DNA from 2 places in the Bacillus sp. AFS017336 genome. Region 1 is predicted to be linked to the other one. Evidence: riboswitches for the same ligand, from Rfam matches in the RefSeq annotation. Region 1 holds a riboswitch; the other holds the start of a gene.
The links. Region 1 has a riboswitch for S-adenosylmethionine ahead of mmuP (S-methylmethionine permease). Riboswitches for the same ligand answer to the same signal wherever they lie in the genome.
Positions count from the first base shown of each region.

Region 1 (7,881 bases):
ATTTGATGGTGCCAGTAAGCGGGAATGAAGAAATAAAGTGTAGAGTATATATACCAGAAGGACAAGGCCCTTTTCCAATATTTATATACTATCATGGTGGAGGATGGGTTCTTGGCGATATTGATACAACCGATGCTAGCTGCCGATTAATTGCTAATCGAACGGGAAGTATTGTAGTATCCGTTAACTATCGTCTTGCGCCTGAGTATAAATTCCCGACGGCAGTAGAAGACGCATATACAGCATTAAAATGGTTTTATGAAAAAGGGACTTCCTTTAACGGAGATGTCTCTAAATTGATTGTTGGAGGGGATAGTGTAGGGGGGAATCTTGCGACGGTTGTGACGATGATTGCAAGAGACAGAAAAGGTCCCAACATTACTGCGCAGGTTTTAATTTATCCTCCGACGAATCTTGAGTTCAATACAGAATCACATCAAAAGTTTGCAAAAGGATTTGGTTTAGATAGAGAACAGCTAATATGGTTTCGAAATCATTATTTAAAGAATGAAGAAGACAGTAGTAATGAGTATGCCTCTCCTTTGACTGCAAGTGATTTAAGTGGACTTCCACAGGCGTTAATCATTACTGCGGAAAATGATGTACTCCGTGACGAAGGAATGGCTTATGCTAGACGACTGAGAGAATTTGATGTGCATGTTGAATATGCTTGTGAAACGGGAATGATCCACGGCTATTTTGCCCATATGGCTATTTTTCCTAACAACATAGAATCAACTGTTTCTAAAATAAATCATTTCTTAAGTACTGCAAATTATTCGCTAGAGTACTAAAAAAACGAGCCTCGTGGAAGTAAGAGGCTCGTTTCTTATGTATAAACTTTTTTAGAAATAAACTGTATTTCCAATGCCGCCAGTTACCGGGATTACTTCACCAGTAATTGATGCAGATAATGGAGAGGCAAGGAAGGTAACCACGTTAGCGATTTCCTCTGATGTAATTAAGCGTCCAAGAGAATTAAGAGCTTCTACTTGTTTTATAGCTTCTTTACTAGAGACACGGTCTCTAAAAGCTTCTGTATCAACAACCCCTGGGTAAATAGCATTCACATTAATTCCGTGTTTTCCTAATTCCATTGACGCAGATTTAGTTAAATGAACGACAGATGCATTACGTGGTCCAGAACTAAAGTAGTTACCACCAATTCTAGCAGCTAGTCCACTAATATTAATAATCCGTCCCCATTTATTTTCAATCATATAAGGAGCGACAGCGCGGATACAGCGGAAGTAACCCATATATTTTTCTTCAAAATCTTTTAAAATAAGTTCTTCTTTAATACTATTAAAATCCTCAGGCTCATGTCCACCAACTCTGGCACCACTATTTATTAATATATCGATGCTTCCCATTACTTCTACTGATTTTTCTACTAGATTGATAATAGAGTCTGGATCTGTAGTGTCAGCGACGATCGGATAAATCGTTTGATTTGTTTCCTGGGTAAGCTCCTCTGCTGTAATTCTTAATGTGGATTCATTTCTTGAACATATTGTGCAATCTACGCCCTCTAGAGCTAGTTGGCGTGCAACAGCTTTCCCAATACCACGGCTACCGCCAACAATAAGTGCCTTTTTTCCCGATAATTTTAAGTCCATTGTTTAGCCTCCAGTTCTCATTCACTAGTAATAATCTAAAAGATTTACTTTAGTTTCTACTTTAATTCTACCTATAAATAATATTTATATAAAATTAAAGATTTTAATTTGTAGTTTAATTGTGCTAATATACAAGTTGGATTTTAAATTTTTCATCGAGAAGTATTATTCCGTATATTAGTAGTATTGACATGTAAGTTAAAAAGTTTAATTTTATTTAACTGAAAATTATGAATATAATAAATATAATAAATGTCGCAATCTATTTTAAAGCTATTAAAAAGAAAAAGGGAGGATGGTCAACACGGTAGATTATTGATGGAGAAAATGATGCTATATTTTGTAAGCGCTTCATTATATGACGAGTTGTCTAGTAAAAGATGTTCAAACATTAAGTAGGTGAGAAAGGAAGATCTATTTGAACACACCAAAATATTCTTGGATTATTTTATTAATTCTAGTTGCTTCGGGTATGGTTAACCAAGTTGATAAAATTATCATTGGTTTAGTTTCCGTACCTGTAATGAAAGAATTACATTTAAGTCCATCCCAATGGGGTGTGGTTGGAAGTTCATTTTTTTGGTTTTTTACGATATCATCTTTTGTTCTTGGTGGCTTAGCTGATTCGAGAAATACGAAAAAAATGTTTACTTGGATTATGCTTGTATGGTTAGTTGTTCAATTTACAACACCTTTAGTATCAAGCGTTTCTCTATTAATGTTCTCAAGAATGGTTTTAGGAGCAGGAGAAGGTCCAGCTATTTCTATTTCAACTTCAATAATAGGTAAATGGTTTCCAAAACATCGACATGGTATTGGTTTTGGTGCAGTTTTATTTGGTGCAACAATCGGACCGGCAATCGCTTCTCCAATACTAATCTCCTTAATCAATAAACATGGTTGGAGAGCTGCTTTTGTAGCGATGGGTACGGTAGGGTTTATTGTTCTACTTTTATGGATGTTTTTCGGAAAGGAAAGTCCAAAAGATATTGGGATGCCTACATATGAACAACAGGATCAAAACACAGTAATCCCTAACAAAGTTTCATGGAAGCAGTTTTTTCCACATATTTTCTCTAAAAATTTTATGTTTACGGTAATTTGTGCAGGATGTGCTTATTGGCTATTGTCTGTGCAATCGGTTTGGTTTCCAGCATATTTTTCAAAAATTCAACATTTTGAAGGCAAAACATTAAAATTGGCAGTATCTTTACCATTCCTCTTTGCTGCTATTTGTCAAATTGGAGTTGCCCTAATTTCCGATCGTATTTATCGCAAAACAGGAGATATTCGCAGGAGCAGAATAAATCTTGCAGGTAGTTCAATGGTTTTATCAGGTATTTGTTTATACATTGGAAGTATCGCGGATTCAAGTGGTATTGCCATTTTTTGCTTCATCCTTGCACCGGGCTTTGCGATTGTGATTTTATCGCTCGCACCAGCAATGCTTATGGAGTTCTTTTCTCCTAAAAATATCGGGAAAGCACAAGGGACGTATGTTGCTCTATCAAGTTCAACAAGTATTATTGCCCCAGTAATATTCGGCAACTTTATAGAAAAGTCTGCATCCGAGGCAATTGGGTATGGATATGGGTTCCTAATAACCGCATTAGTTATGTTTGTTTTTGGATTATTATTTTGGATTACAGTACGCCCAGCGAAACAAACTAATGCTACTGTAAATATCGGTGAACAAGTCATTTAATCATAAACATAATTTAATTGAGGAGGAAAATACATGTGCAAATTTAAAAAAGACATTAATGGGATCGATTGTTGTGTAGAATGTAATGAAGAATTATCCATTATGGAGCGAAATCGCAGTAATTGTTGGAGTTGTCAAGATAAGGTAACCGAAACATACTCAGACGATCATATAGAAATGGAGGATAAAGTAAGAACTGCAAAACAGATTAATTTTTGAAAATAAAAGGATATAGTTTTTAAGAGGACCCTACTACCCTATTAAAAACAATATGAAAGAGAAGCTCTGCATTCAATTTGAATGTAGATGCTTCTCTATTTTTAATTTGCCTCTGTTTAAGTGGATGATTTTCTTATTCAAGTACATGGAAGTTTATGGAACAGGGATTTCAGTAAATCATGCCGAATAATATCTAGTAAATTAATACTTAAGGAGAAAAAAATGAAAAAGATTATCAAATATGTAGTATTATCACCCATAATTTTTTATTTACTTTTAATACTTTTAGTAAAATGTGGATTTGACGAGTATAATGCATTTGGTTTTACACTTTCAATATTTTTAGGTGCTATTATTGGTCTATTAGTAATGATTTATAAAAGACTTTCAAAAGATACACTAGAAACTGATAAAGTAAAAGCTGCTTATGATCATTACCGGAAAGAAAAAGGAGTTAAAAATCAACTAGAGGAAATTTAATGAACTCTTATACGACTAACACAATGCTTTAGTTGAACAACGTGATCGATGATATTGTCGGTCTTTTTTTATTGTACAAAATGGCAGTTTAGATAGATGAAAGAGGCTTAGAAATATAGTTAAATAATCTGCAAAAGAAGGAAAAATTTTCCTCTAAATAGAAATGAATATACTTAGATATCAATTTTTATAGGGAGAATTTTAAATTATGATTAAACGAAAAGTAGTCATATACACTATTATTGTAATTTCTGTATGCATTAGTGCTTTTTATTTTTTAAATTCTAATCAGACAAACTCAATTACAGCATTGGAGGATGTCAATGTTAAAAACCTTGATATAATTAAACAAATTGAATCTCCTGACAAGAAACATAAACTAACGATTTATTTAAATGGCGGAGTATTTATGAAGTCAGATTATAGTTATATTGGTCAGTTGAGTTCTAAAGACAAGAAGGAAAAAGAAAGATTTATATTGTGGTTACCAGGTGAACCTTTTAGTATTCAATGGATCAATAATAAAGAAATATTAGTGAATCAGAACCAAATTAATATCAACAGTGAAACCTATGATTTCAGAAATATGTAAAGTCTTATTGAGCTAACGCAGTGCATTAGTTCAATAACAATCGGCTGCTTCGGCGGCCGTTTTTTATTCAACAAAATGGCAGATTAGTTGCATAAGATATGATAATAAGTTAATAATTAATAATTTTTTAAAAAAACAGAATTATCTTGACAATTATCGAATGGATTGATATGGTTATAAAAAAAATATTTCTTATCCAGAGAGGTGGAGGGACTGGCCCTTTGAAGCCTCAGCAACAGGTCTACTTAAGTAGACACTGTGCTAATTCCAGCGGGTGATAACCTGATAGATGAGAGCTTTCGTTTTTATTTGTCAGTAGCGCACTCTTTTTTAGAGTGCGTTTTTGTTTTTTCTGGATAGTAACTAAAGGAGAGTAGGAATGGGGAACAAAAATGGGCAAGAATTTCAAAGGAACATGCAAGCACGTCATTTAGTCATGCTATCACTTGGTGGGGTGATTGGAACTGGCTTATTCTTAAGCTCGGGCTACACTATTCAACAAGCTGGCCCGTTTGGAACAATACTATCCTATCTGATTGGTGCGCTAGTGGTTTATCTAGTTATGCTGTGTTTAGGAGAGCTTTCCGTACATATGCCTGAAACTGGCTCATTTCACAGTTATGCAGTTAAATACATTGGACCGGCTACAGGGTATACAGTAGCCTGGTTGTATTGGTTAACTTGGACTGTTGCTTTAGGTTCTGAATTTACAGCCGCAGGATTACTTATGAAGCGATGGTTTCCATCGATTAATGTTTGGATATGGAGTGCTATTTTTGCCATTTTGATCTTTGTATTAAATGTCATGACTGTTAAATTTTTCGCCGAATCAGAATTTTGGTTTTCATCGATAAAGGTTATAGCTATTGTGATTTTTATTGTTTTAGGAGCAGCGGCAATGCTAGGGTTTCTTCCGATGAGTCATTCAAAAGCAGCACCATTATTTTCTAATTTTACAAGTGGAGGTTTATTTCCTCATGGTGCTACGGGCATTATAATGACCATGCTTGCGGTTAATTTTGCTTTTTCGGGAACAGAATTAATAGGCATTGCAGCTGGAGAAACCGCGAACCCGGAAAAAATGATACCGAAGGCCATTCGAACTACTCTGTGGAGATTGATCATCTTTTTTGTAGGAACGATTTTTGTTTTATCTGCGTTATTGCCTATTTCCGATGCTGGTGTATTAGAGAGCCCTTTTGTTGCAGTTCTAGAACGAATTGGGGTGCCATATTCAGCTGACATAATGAATTTCGTTATCTTAACAGCTATTTTATCTGCGGCAAACTCAGGCCTTTATGCCTCTTCTAGAATGCTTTGGTCACTTGCTAATAAGAATACGATATCTCCGATTTTTGGAAAAATGACGAAGCAAGGTGTTCCAATTAACGCCGTCATTTTCAGCATGGTGGGTGGAGCTTTGGCTTTGCTCTCAAGTATTGTGGCACCAGATACTGTCTATATCGTACTTGTTTCCATTTCCGGTCTAGCAGTAGTTGTAGTTTGGATGAGTATTAGTGCTTCCCAGTTCCTATTTCGCAGACAATTTTTGAAAGAAGGAAATTCTGAAAAGGACTTGATTTATCGCACACCACTGTATCCATTAGTACCAATTGCTTCTTTTATCCTTTGTCTGGCATCGTGTATTGGAATTGCATTCGATCCAACACAGAGAATTGCCTTATATTGCGGCATACCGTTTATTTTGTTTTGCTATGGAAGTTATTATCTAACAAAAAATTTAAAAAAGAGGGGCGTAGATTATGTCGAACAAAGTCAATCCAATTGATGCTATTTTATCCCAACATTCCATTATGCTTCTTGACGGAGCATTAGCTACAGAATTGGAGGCGCATGGATGTAATTTGGACGATCCCCTTTGGTCGGCACGTGTGTTACTAGAAAATCCGGAACTTATTTATCAGGTTCATTCGGACTATTTTCGTGCTGGTGCGGACTGTGCCATAACAGCAAGCTATCAAGCTACTATTAGTGGTTTTTCCGCGCGTGGAATACAAGAACAGGAAGCTTTGGAATTAATTAAGAAAACGGTGTTACTTGCAAGAAGGGCAAGAGATGATTTTTGGAAGGAAAATAAGCAAACGAATAGGCCTAAACCATTGGTTGTTGCATCGGTTGGGCCGTACGGGGCTTACCTTGCAGATGGTTCAGAGTATGTAGGCAACTATGGTGTGACAGATAAAACATTAGCAGACTTTCACCGTTCGAGAATGTCAGCGTTAATTGAAGCAGGTGCAGATCTATTGGCATTTGAAACGATCCCTTCCTTGCAAGAAGCAAGAGTATTAGATACATTATTACGTGAGTATCCAGAAACATATGCGTGGCTTTCCTTTTCGTTAAAAAATGAGAAAGAGATTAGTGAAGGTATGAAACTCGTAGAGTGTGCACGAGTTTTTGAGAAAAGTGAACAAATTGTAGCGATAGGCATCAATTGTGCGCCAGTAACCGTTGTGACTGGTGCAATACAAGAGTTGAGGGCAAACACCAAAAAACCGATTATTGTTTATCCAAACTCTGGTGAAACTTATAATCCAGAAACAAAAACATGGAATGGTCATGAACAATGTAATGTGTTGGATATTCAATCTGAAGAATGGTACCAAGCAGGTGCACGTTTAATAGGTGGATGCTGTAGAACGACACCTTATCATATTGAGGAGATATCGAACAAGTGGCGTTCTTCCGAGTATTGAACCAATTGAAGGTGAAGCGTAATTAAAGATAACAAAGAGGTTAATTTAGTTATTCAAAAAATAGTTCATATTTCTGAAAGTTATTGAACTAACGCATGCTTTAGTTCAATAACAATCGGCTGCTTCGGCGGTCGTTTTTTTATTCAACAAAGTGGCAGTTTAATTGAACAGAATTAGTAAAGTTTTTTTATTCGGAATCCGAAAAATATGGTAAGTTTATATCATGTTACATAACAATATCGAATTACTTTTTGAAGGGAAAAAAGGGGAATCAACCATGAATAATTTAAAGACTATATTTTCAATCGAATGGAAAAGAATGGGAATTATTTTGCTATTTACTTTAGTGGTAGTTACAAAATGGTCAGAACATGATTACGATTTTTACTTTTGGTTGGTTTTATTCTCGTTAATTATTTCTATATTTGTTGCAGTTTTCAATGTTACACAAATATATAAAAGAACAGATTTATAAGGATTTCTTATACAACTAACGCACTGCGTTAGTTGTATAACTTTTTAATTAAATCAACAAAAGGGACTGTATAC
Region 1 covers NZ_NUCO01000004.1:68,654-76,534, forward strand. Annotated here, with positions in the region: gene CN601_RS02095 (alpha/beta hydrolase) at 1-794, shown strand, start outside; gene CN601_RS02100 (SDR family NAD(P)-dependent oxidoreductase) at 846-1,619, opposite strand; gene CN601_RS02105 (MFS transporter) at 2,038-3,324, shown strand; gene CN601_RS02110 (hypothetical protein) at 3,358-3,543, shown strand; gene CN601_RS02115 (hypothetical protein) at 3,766-4,023, shown strand; gene CN601_RS02120 (DUF5412 family protein) at 4,232-4,615, shown strand; SAM riboswitch class I at 4,805-4,911, shown strand; gene mmuP (S-methylmethionine permease) at 4,995-6,404, shown strand; gene mmuM (homocysteine S-methyltransferase) at 6,379-7,332, shown strand; gene CN601_RS02135 (hypothetical protein) at 7,610-7,807, shown strand.

Region 2 (7,881 bases), on a different contig from region 1:
AAAACAAGAAAGGCAATTGCAGAAATTGGTGTAGGTGACGTACTAGAAATTCACGTCACAGATAAAGGGGCTAAAAATGATCTAGCAGCTTGGGCTAAATCAGGTGGTCATGAATTACTAGAATATGTAGAAGAAAATAATGTATTAAAATTTTGGATCAAAAAAGGATAAATTAATCGATTCATAGTTTCAATTATAGGGGGTCTTCAATTGGACTGGACCTTAATTTTAGTACTGTTTTTAGTTGGCTTTATTGGTTCTTTCATCTCAGGCATGGTAGGGATAGGCGGAGCGATTATAAACTATCCAATGTTATTATTTGTACCTCCATTATTAGGATTTGCATCTTTCACTTCACATCAAGTTTCGGGGATCAGTGCCGTGCAAGTAGTATTTGCAACTTTAGGTGGAGTATTAAGCTATCGTAAAAGTGGTTATTTAAATAAAAAAGTTATATTAAGTATGGGAATAAGTGTACTAATCGGAAGTTTTCTTGGAGGATTCGGTTCAAATCTACTTTCAGAGCATGGGATTAATCTTGTTTACGGTATTTTAGCAATGGTTGCGGTCATTTTAATGTTCATTCCTAGAAAAGAGATTGAAATAGCAGAAAGTGGTCAAATCTCAATCAATATATGGCTTGCGGCAGGTTTAGCATTTGTCGTTGGTACTAGTGCTGGAATAGTCGGAGCAGGCGGAGCATTTCTTTTAGTACCAATCATGCTAACAATCTTAAAAATACCAACACGAATTACAATTGCTTCTTCGTTAGCAATTACATTCATTTCTTCAATAGGTGTTACAATCGGTAAAGTCTCTACCGGCCAAGTTACAATTTTGCCTACTATTATCGTAGTAATTGCAAGTCTAATTGCTTCACCATTAGGAGCAAAAATAGGCAAAAAAACAAAAACGCAGGTTTTACGAGGAATTTTAGCAGTGTTAATCGGATTTACTGCTTTGAAAATATGGTTTACGATTATTAAAACATGGATTACTTGAATAGGGATTTAGTTTAAAAAGCAGCAAAACTTTTATGAGAGTTTTGCTGTTTTTTTCTCCCTTTTTTATGTAATTAACAAGATAACTATCGAATACGAACAACCAAGAGTTAAAATTAGGATGTGAGGTATTAAATACTAATGTTCGTAAAATATAAAGAAAAAAGGATCTTCATTTTTTTAATGAAGATCCCATTTGCATTAAAGTCTTTATAACAAAATTTATCTATTTTTTTAGTGTATTAAATTATTTTAAAGTTGAAGTACTTTCTTCTGTTTTGCAATGTTCGCATGTTGAATAGATTTTTACTATTTTTTTATACTCCGCGTACTCAATAGTTTCTTCACATTCTTTACAGATTAAAATTTGCATGAGAAACACCTCCTACACCCACTATAGCACGTTCAATTCGTTATTTCTCCAGGGACTTTACCTACCCTGTGGACGGAAAATGTCCATGGGGAGAAAGCGTTGAATTAGCAAGGTTTCTTAACAAAAATCGAATCAAAATATTTTTTTCACGGTATTAAAAAATAGATAAAAAAACTATATGGAAATATGTTTTTGGCAAGCATATGCTAATTAATGCAAACAGAAAAAATTACTATTTTTAACCAAAATTTCTCAAAAAAATTTAAGAATACTACTTGACGTATTAAAAAAAGAGGGATAATATTAACTCAATAATTTTAAAACTTAATAATTTCTATTACTTATCCAGAGAGGTGGAGGGACTGGCCCTACGATACCTCGGCAACGGGTTTGTTGTTTCGTAACAAATACCGTGCTAATTCCTGCAAATCGTTTAAGCGATTTGAAAGATAAGAAGTAAAGTGGCTTATATATTTAACCCCTCTTCTTATCTGTGTTATTGGATAAGGAGAGGGGTTTTTTGATAGTTTACAAGCGAAAAAAGGGGGAAATACACATACAAAACCTAGTTTGCACATAAGAATACTTTGGTTTTTATAAGATTACTAGCACTGGAGGAATAAGTTTGATTGAGATAAAAAACGTCTCCAAGGTTTATCCTGGAAGGCCACCAATTAAAGCTCTAAATAATATTAATATGAAAATTGAGAAGGGGGAGATTTATGGAATCATTGGCTTTTCGGGAGCGGGAAAAAGTACATTGATTCGTTGTTTAAATAGGCTTGAAGAACCAACAGAAGGATCAGTTCTGATTGATGGTTTGGACTTGATGGCTTTGAACGATGAACAGTTACGGAAGACGCGTAGAAAAATTGGCGTTATATTCCAGCACTTTAATCTACTTTCAGCGAAAACGGTTTTTGATAATATAGCCATGCCACTTTACCTTGAAGGAAAGAAGAAAAGTGATGTTCAAAAAAAGGTAATGGAATTAATTGAATTTGTTGGTCTTTCGGGGAAACAAGATGTTTATCCAGGGCATTTATCGGGAGGACAAAAGCAAAGAGTGGGAATAGCAAGGGCATTAGTAACAGACCCGGACGTTCTGCTTTGCGATGAGGCAACATCAGCATTGGACCCTGAAACAACGAAGAATGTACTGGAGCTTTTAAGGAAGGTAAATAAATCTTATAATCTTACTATTTTCCTAATCACGCATGAAATGAGTGTCATTCGTGATTTATGTGACAAAGTAGCCGTCATTGAGAATGGAGAAATTGTTGAAGAAGGCCATGTGTACGATGTTTTTACGAGTCCACAAAAAAGCATTACAAAGAATTTCGTTAACACTGTATTACACCATGAGGTACCTCCTAAGTTATCGAACTCATTGGCAAAGGGAAAATATTATCAATTAGTCTTTTTAGGAGAAAAGGCTGCCAATCCTCTATTATCAGAGGTCCTTAAAAAGTTCGATATTCACCTAAACATTCTTTATGGATCTATTACAGAGCTGCAGGAAAGACCGTATGGGAATTTGCTTGTTGCACTAGATGGAGCAGAAGAAGAGAGTAAAAAAGCTATTAAATATATTTTGGAAAAAGGAATAGATGTAAAGGAGGTTGAGTTAAATGGAGCTTAATTGGGAATTCTTTTGGCCACAGTTTCTGCAAGCATGCAATGAAACATTTCTGACAGTACTCGGTTCATTTATTTTTGGAACAATTATAGGCTTGCCATTAGGTATTATCCTAGTTGTAACAAGGCCGGGACATATAATGGCAAACAGACCCGTATTTACGGTGTTAAATACTATTATCAATATTTTGCGGTCTGTGCCATTTATCATTTTACTAGTTGCCATTATTCCGTTTACTAGATTAATAACTGGAACATCAATTGGTGTAGTTGCGGCAATTGTTCCTCTATCAATTTTCGTTGGACCTTATTTGGCAAGATTGATTGAGAACTCAATGCTAGAAGTAGATAAGGGAGTGCTGGAAACAGCCTATGCAATGGGAGCTACAAAGTTTCAAATTATTACTAAGTTTATTTTACCTGAGGCGATCCCATCGTTAATTCTGTCATTTACAACAGCAACGATTGGACTAATTGGTTCAACCGCAGCAGCGGGTGCTGTTGGGGCTGGTGGTTTAGGTGACTTAGCGATTACATATGGTTATCAACGATTTGAAACAATCGTTATTATCATTACTGTTGTATTGCTGGTATTTATTGTTCAAATCATTCAAAGCTTAGGAAATACGTGGTCAAGATATGTGAGGAGGAAAAGAGGATGAAAAAGTTTTTTAGTATTTTAGCAGTATTATTATTAACCGTTTCGGTATTAGCAGCGTGTGGTTCTAAAGAATCATCAGGTAATGGAAACAAAACAATTAAGATTGGAATAAACGGTGATGACGGTGAACTTTGGAGAATTGTCCAAAAACAAGTAAAAAATGATGGCATTAAGTTGAAAATCATTTCTTTTTCAGATTATGTACAGCCAAACACAGCACTTAACGATGGTAGTCTTGATTTAAATGCTTTTCAAACAATCACATACATGAACCAATTTAAAAAGGATCACAATTTAGATATTTCTGCGATTGGTTCGACTGTTATTGCCCCAATGGGAATTTATTCTCATAAATATAAAAATCTAAATGATATCCCAGATGGTGCAACGATTACCATTCCAAATGACGTAACGAATGCAGGGCGTGCACTTAAACTATTACAATCTTCAAAGTTAATTAGTTTAGTAGATAATTTTGACCCTAAAGGAAGTATTGAACAAATTAAAGAGAATCCTAAGCATCTAAAAATCAAACCGATTGCTGCAGGTCAAACAGCAAGATCATTAGATGATGTAGGAGCGGCTATCATTAACAATGGTTTTGCTGTTCAAGCCGGATTAGATCCTGCAAAAGACCCGCTTTATAAAGAAGATCCAAATGATAAAGCTGCTATGCCATATATTAATGTCATTGCATCGCGTACAAAGAATAAAAACGATAAGGAGTATTTAAAAATTGTGAAGGCATACCAATCAAAAGAAGTTCATGATTACATTATTAAGCGTGACAAAGGTGCGACGGTTCCGGTTGTCGTTACGATTGGGAAAATTAAAAATTTATAAGATCGTATTTTGAACTTCATTTCTTATATAAGAGAGCAAAGGGGAGAATAATGACATGACAGTTAAAACTGAAACGCATAGAGACCAAATTGTGAAAAGTATTGAGGAATTGAAGGAAATATACATTCAAATTAGTCATCAAATACATGAGAAACCTGAAATAGGCAATCAAGAGTTTTTTGCTTCCGAAACACACACTAAAACATTAGTAGAAGCTGGTTTTGACGTAACGCGTAATATTGCCGGACATGAAACAGGCTTTGTAGCACGAAAAAAATCGTCTAAGCAAGGCCCAACGATTGCCTTTTTAGCAGAATACGATGCACTGCCTGGTCTTGGTCATGCATGTGGACATAATATTATTGGGACTACGAGTGTGGCTGCAGGTATCGCCCTTGCCGAAGTAATCTCTGAAACTGGAGGAGAGGTCGTCATATTTGGAACTCCTGCAGAAGAGGGAGGACCCAATGGAAGTGCAAAAGGTAGTTTCGTAAAAAACGGATTATTAGAAGGTGTTGATGCAGCTCTTATGATTCACCCAAGTGGTAAAACAGGATTAACAAGCCCATCTCTTGCAGTAGATCCATTGGACTTCCACTTTTATGGTAGAGCGGCCCATGCGGCTGGTTCCCCAGAACATGGAATTAATGCACTAGATGCCGTAATCCAATTATTCAATGGAATAAATGCCCTTCGTCAGCAACTTACTAGTGATGTACGAATACACGGAATTATCACTCACGGAGGCGATGCGCCTAATATTATTCCAGAATATGCTTCAGCGAGATTTTTCATCCGTGATAGTACATGGAAGACTACGGAAGAAGTTTCAACTAAGATTCGTAATATTGCCGAAGGAGCGGCACTTGCAACTGGTAGCACTGTGAAAATTGAGAGATTCCAAAATGAAGTCCACGACTTTATTATCAATCAATCACTTGATCATATCGTAGGTGAAGAATTAGCTTTATTAGGAGAAACAATCAGTGGCAAAAACGGAGGAATTGGATCGACTGACGCTGGTAATGTCAGCCATGTAGTTCCGACTTCCCACGCATATATAAAAATTGGACCTGATGATTTAGTAGCTCATACGAACGAATTCCGTGAAGCTGCTAGGTCGTTACAAGGTGATCAGGCTCTAATCAAGGGGGCAAAAGCATTGGCATTAACGGGCTATCGATTAATTACCGATAAAAACCTTTTAGAAAAAGTTCAAACTGAATTTCAGCAAACTGAAAAATAGTTAAATTAAACAGTCAGAAAGATGGTGGGAATCCATTTTTCTGACGTTTTTATTTTTGATAACTTATTCGATTTATATTTTTAAGTAATGGTTTTTGTGAATTTTCTTCTTACTCAAATGTTCCTTTAACGATCGGAATTCCTTTATCTAACATAATTTTGCCATTTGCAATAACAGTCTCAATCTCCAAATTATCTTGTTGTAATAATACAAGATCTGCATCCTTACCTACTTGTAAACAGCCTTTTTGAGGCAGCTTTAGCACTTGTGCAGGATTGGATGTGATCACTTGAATAGCTGTTTCTAATGGGATTGCTTCCTCTAATATTGCATCTTTTACTTCTTGGAAAAGAGAGGACATCTTTCCGACTTGAAGGCCAAGATACTCACCATTTTTATCGAAATAAGGGAGACTTGCCTGAGCATCAGATGAAAAGGTAATATTCCCAATAGGTACACCTTGATCAAGCATCAATCGTAATGCTTTGCTACACTTGACCTCACCTTCCTCTAAAAACTGAGGGATTGTACTCGTTGTAAAATCGACATATCCACCTCTTAGAGCGTATTGAATTCCTGCCTCAAATAACTCTTCATTACGATTAATATGTGTAGGATGGAAATGACGCATTGGGATGTTTGTATTATCTATTATTTCATGTAATAGAGAAAGTTTATCTGATCCATCGCCCACATGAATTTCCAATACTCCAGCCTTACCAGACAAAATCCCACCATTTCGTGCAGCAGTAGCGATTTTTACCAATTCTTCAAATGTGGGCTCAGAAGAACGGTGATCTGAAATAGCGATCTCACCGACACCAATTATTTTATCAATTAATATGATGTCATCTTCAATTTTACTTGTTAATGTTTTTACGGGGACATGATAAGAACCTGTTTGAATATAACATGTAATTCCTTCTTCCTCTAAACCTCTTGCCTTTGCAAGAAGACTTTCCATTCTTCTTGTTGTTCCATCTGTACCAAGTAAGCCAACTAAAGTAGTGACACCTGCAGTAGTAGCAGAAGTTAACATGAGTTCTGGCGTGCGTGTTTTGAAGCCGCCTTCACCCCCACCACCGATAATATGAACATGTGAATCAATAAAACCTGGTACTACAATATTGTTGGTAGCATCTATTATGTTGCAATTGTATGATTCTGGAGGAAGTGGAATATGATCCCCTATTAAGATAATTTTTCCGCCCGCAATAAGTATGTCTTTGCGACCAATCGAATGTGGTGTGTATACTTGACCGTTTTTTATTAAAGTTAACAACTTGTGATCCTCCTAATATTGTAATATTTTAAAATGGACCGTAGTGAATATAGTGAGCGACCAGTACTGCTATTAATCCAATCAAATATTGAAGAAATACTAATGGGAAAATCCATTTAGCCCATTTAGTCCACGGAATCCCTGCAATTGCCAGTCCTGCCATTAATGTACCTGCTGTTGGGAAAATGATGTTTCCGATTCCATCTGCAAAGGAGAAAGATAAGACAGCGGTTTGACGTGTTATGTCTAATAGGTCAGCTAACGGTGCCATAATTGGCATTGTTAACATTGCATGTCCACTCCCAGACGCTAATATAAAGTGGATGGCAGTTTGGAAATTATACATTCCAATAACACTTAAGTAAGAGGGGATATGCTTAATTCCTTCTGAAACCTCATGAAGCATTGGGTCAACGATATGACCTTGGTTTAAAACTACTACTATTGCACGCGATACGCCAATAATGAGTGCACCGGTTATTAATGAAGCGGAACCTTGAGTGAATGATTTAACGAGATGATCAATAGATAATTTTCCAATGATTCCAATTACAACAGTTAGAATGATAAACAACGCAGCAATTTCTGTAATATACCATTGATACTTTATTACGCCAAAAGCTAGAACGATATAATTGATAAGAAAAGCCATAAAAATTAGTTTATGTCTTGAAGTGAGTTTTTCTTTAGATGTTAAAAACACATTTGTTTGCTCCGATGAGTACTTGCCATAAATTCCTATGGTAGGATTTTTCAATACCTTCATTGCATAACGGTAAACGAATAGGACGGAAACAAGATAAACAATCACAAATAATATTAGTCGAAAGCCAATTC
Region 2 covers NZ_NUCO01000006.1:73,202-81,082, reverse strand. Annotated here, with positions in the region: gene CN601_RS02545 (sulfurtransferase TusA family protein) at 1-171, shown strand, start outside; gene CN601_RS02540 (sulfite exporter TauE/SafE family protein) at 211-1,002, shown strand; gene CN601_RS02535 (GapA-binding peptide SR1P) at 1,249-1,374, opposite strand; SAM riboswitch class I at 1,713-1,830, shown strand; gene CN601_RS02530 (methionine ABC transporter ATP-binding protein) at 2,000-3,016, shown strand; gene CN601_RS02525 (methionine ABC transporter permease) at 3,006-3,674, shown strand; gene CN601_RS02520 (MetQ/NlpA family ABC transporter substrate-binding protein) at 3,671-4,516, shown strand; gene CN601_RS02515 (M20 family metallopeptidase) at 4,572-5,762, shown strand; gene iadA (beta-aspartyl-peptidase) at 5,872-7,044, opposite strand; gene CN601_RS02505 (YfcC family protein) at 7,073-7,881, opposite strand, start outside.
Region 2: it holds a riboswitch for S-adenosylmethionine, as region 1 does, so the genes downstream of both, CN601_RS02530 (methionine ABC transporter ATP-binding protein) here and mmuP (S-methylmethionine permease) in region 1, are expected to answer to the same signal.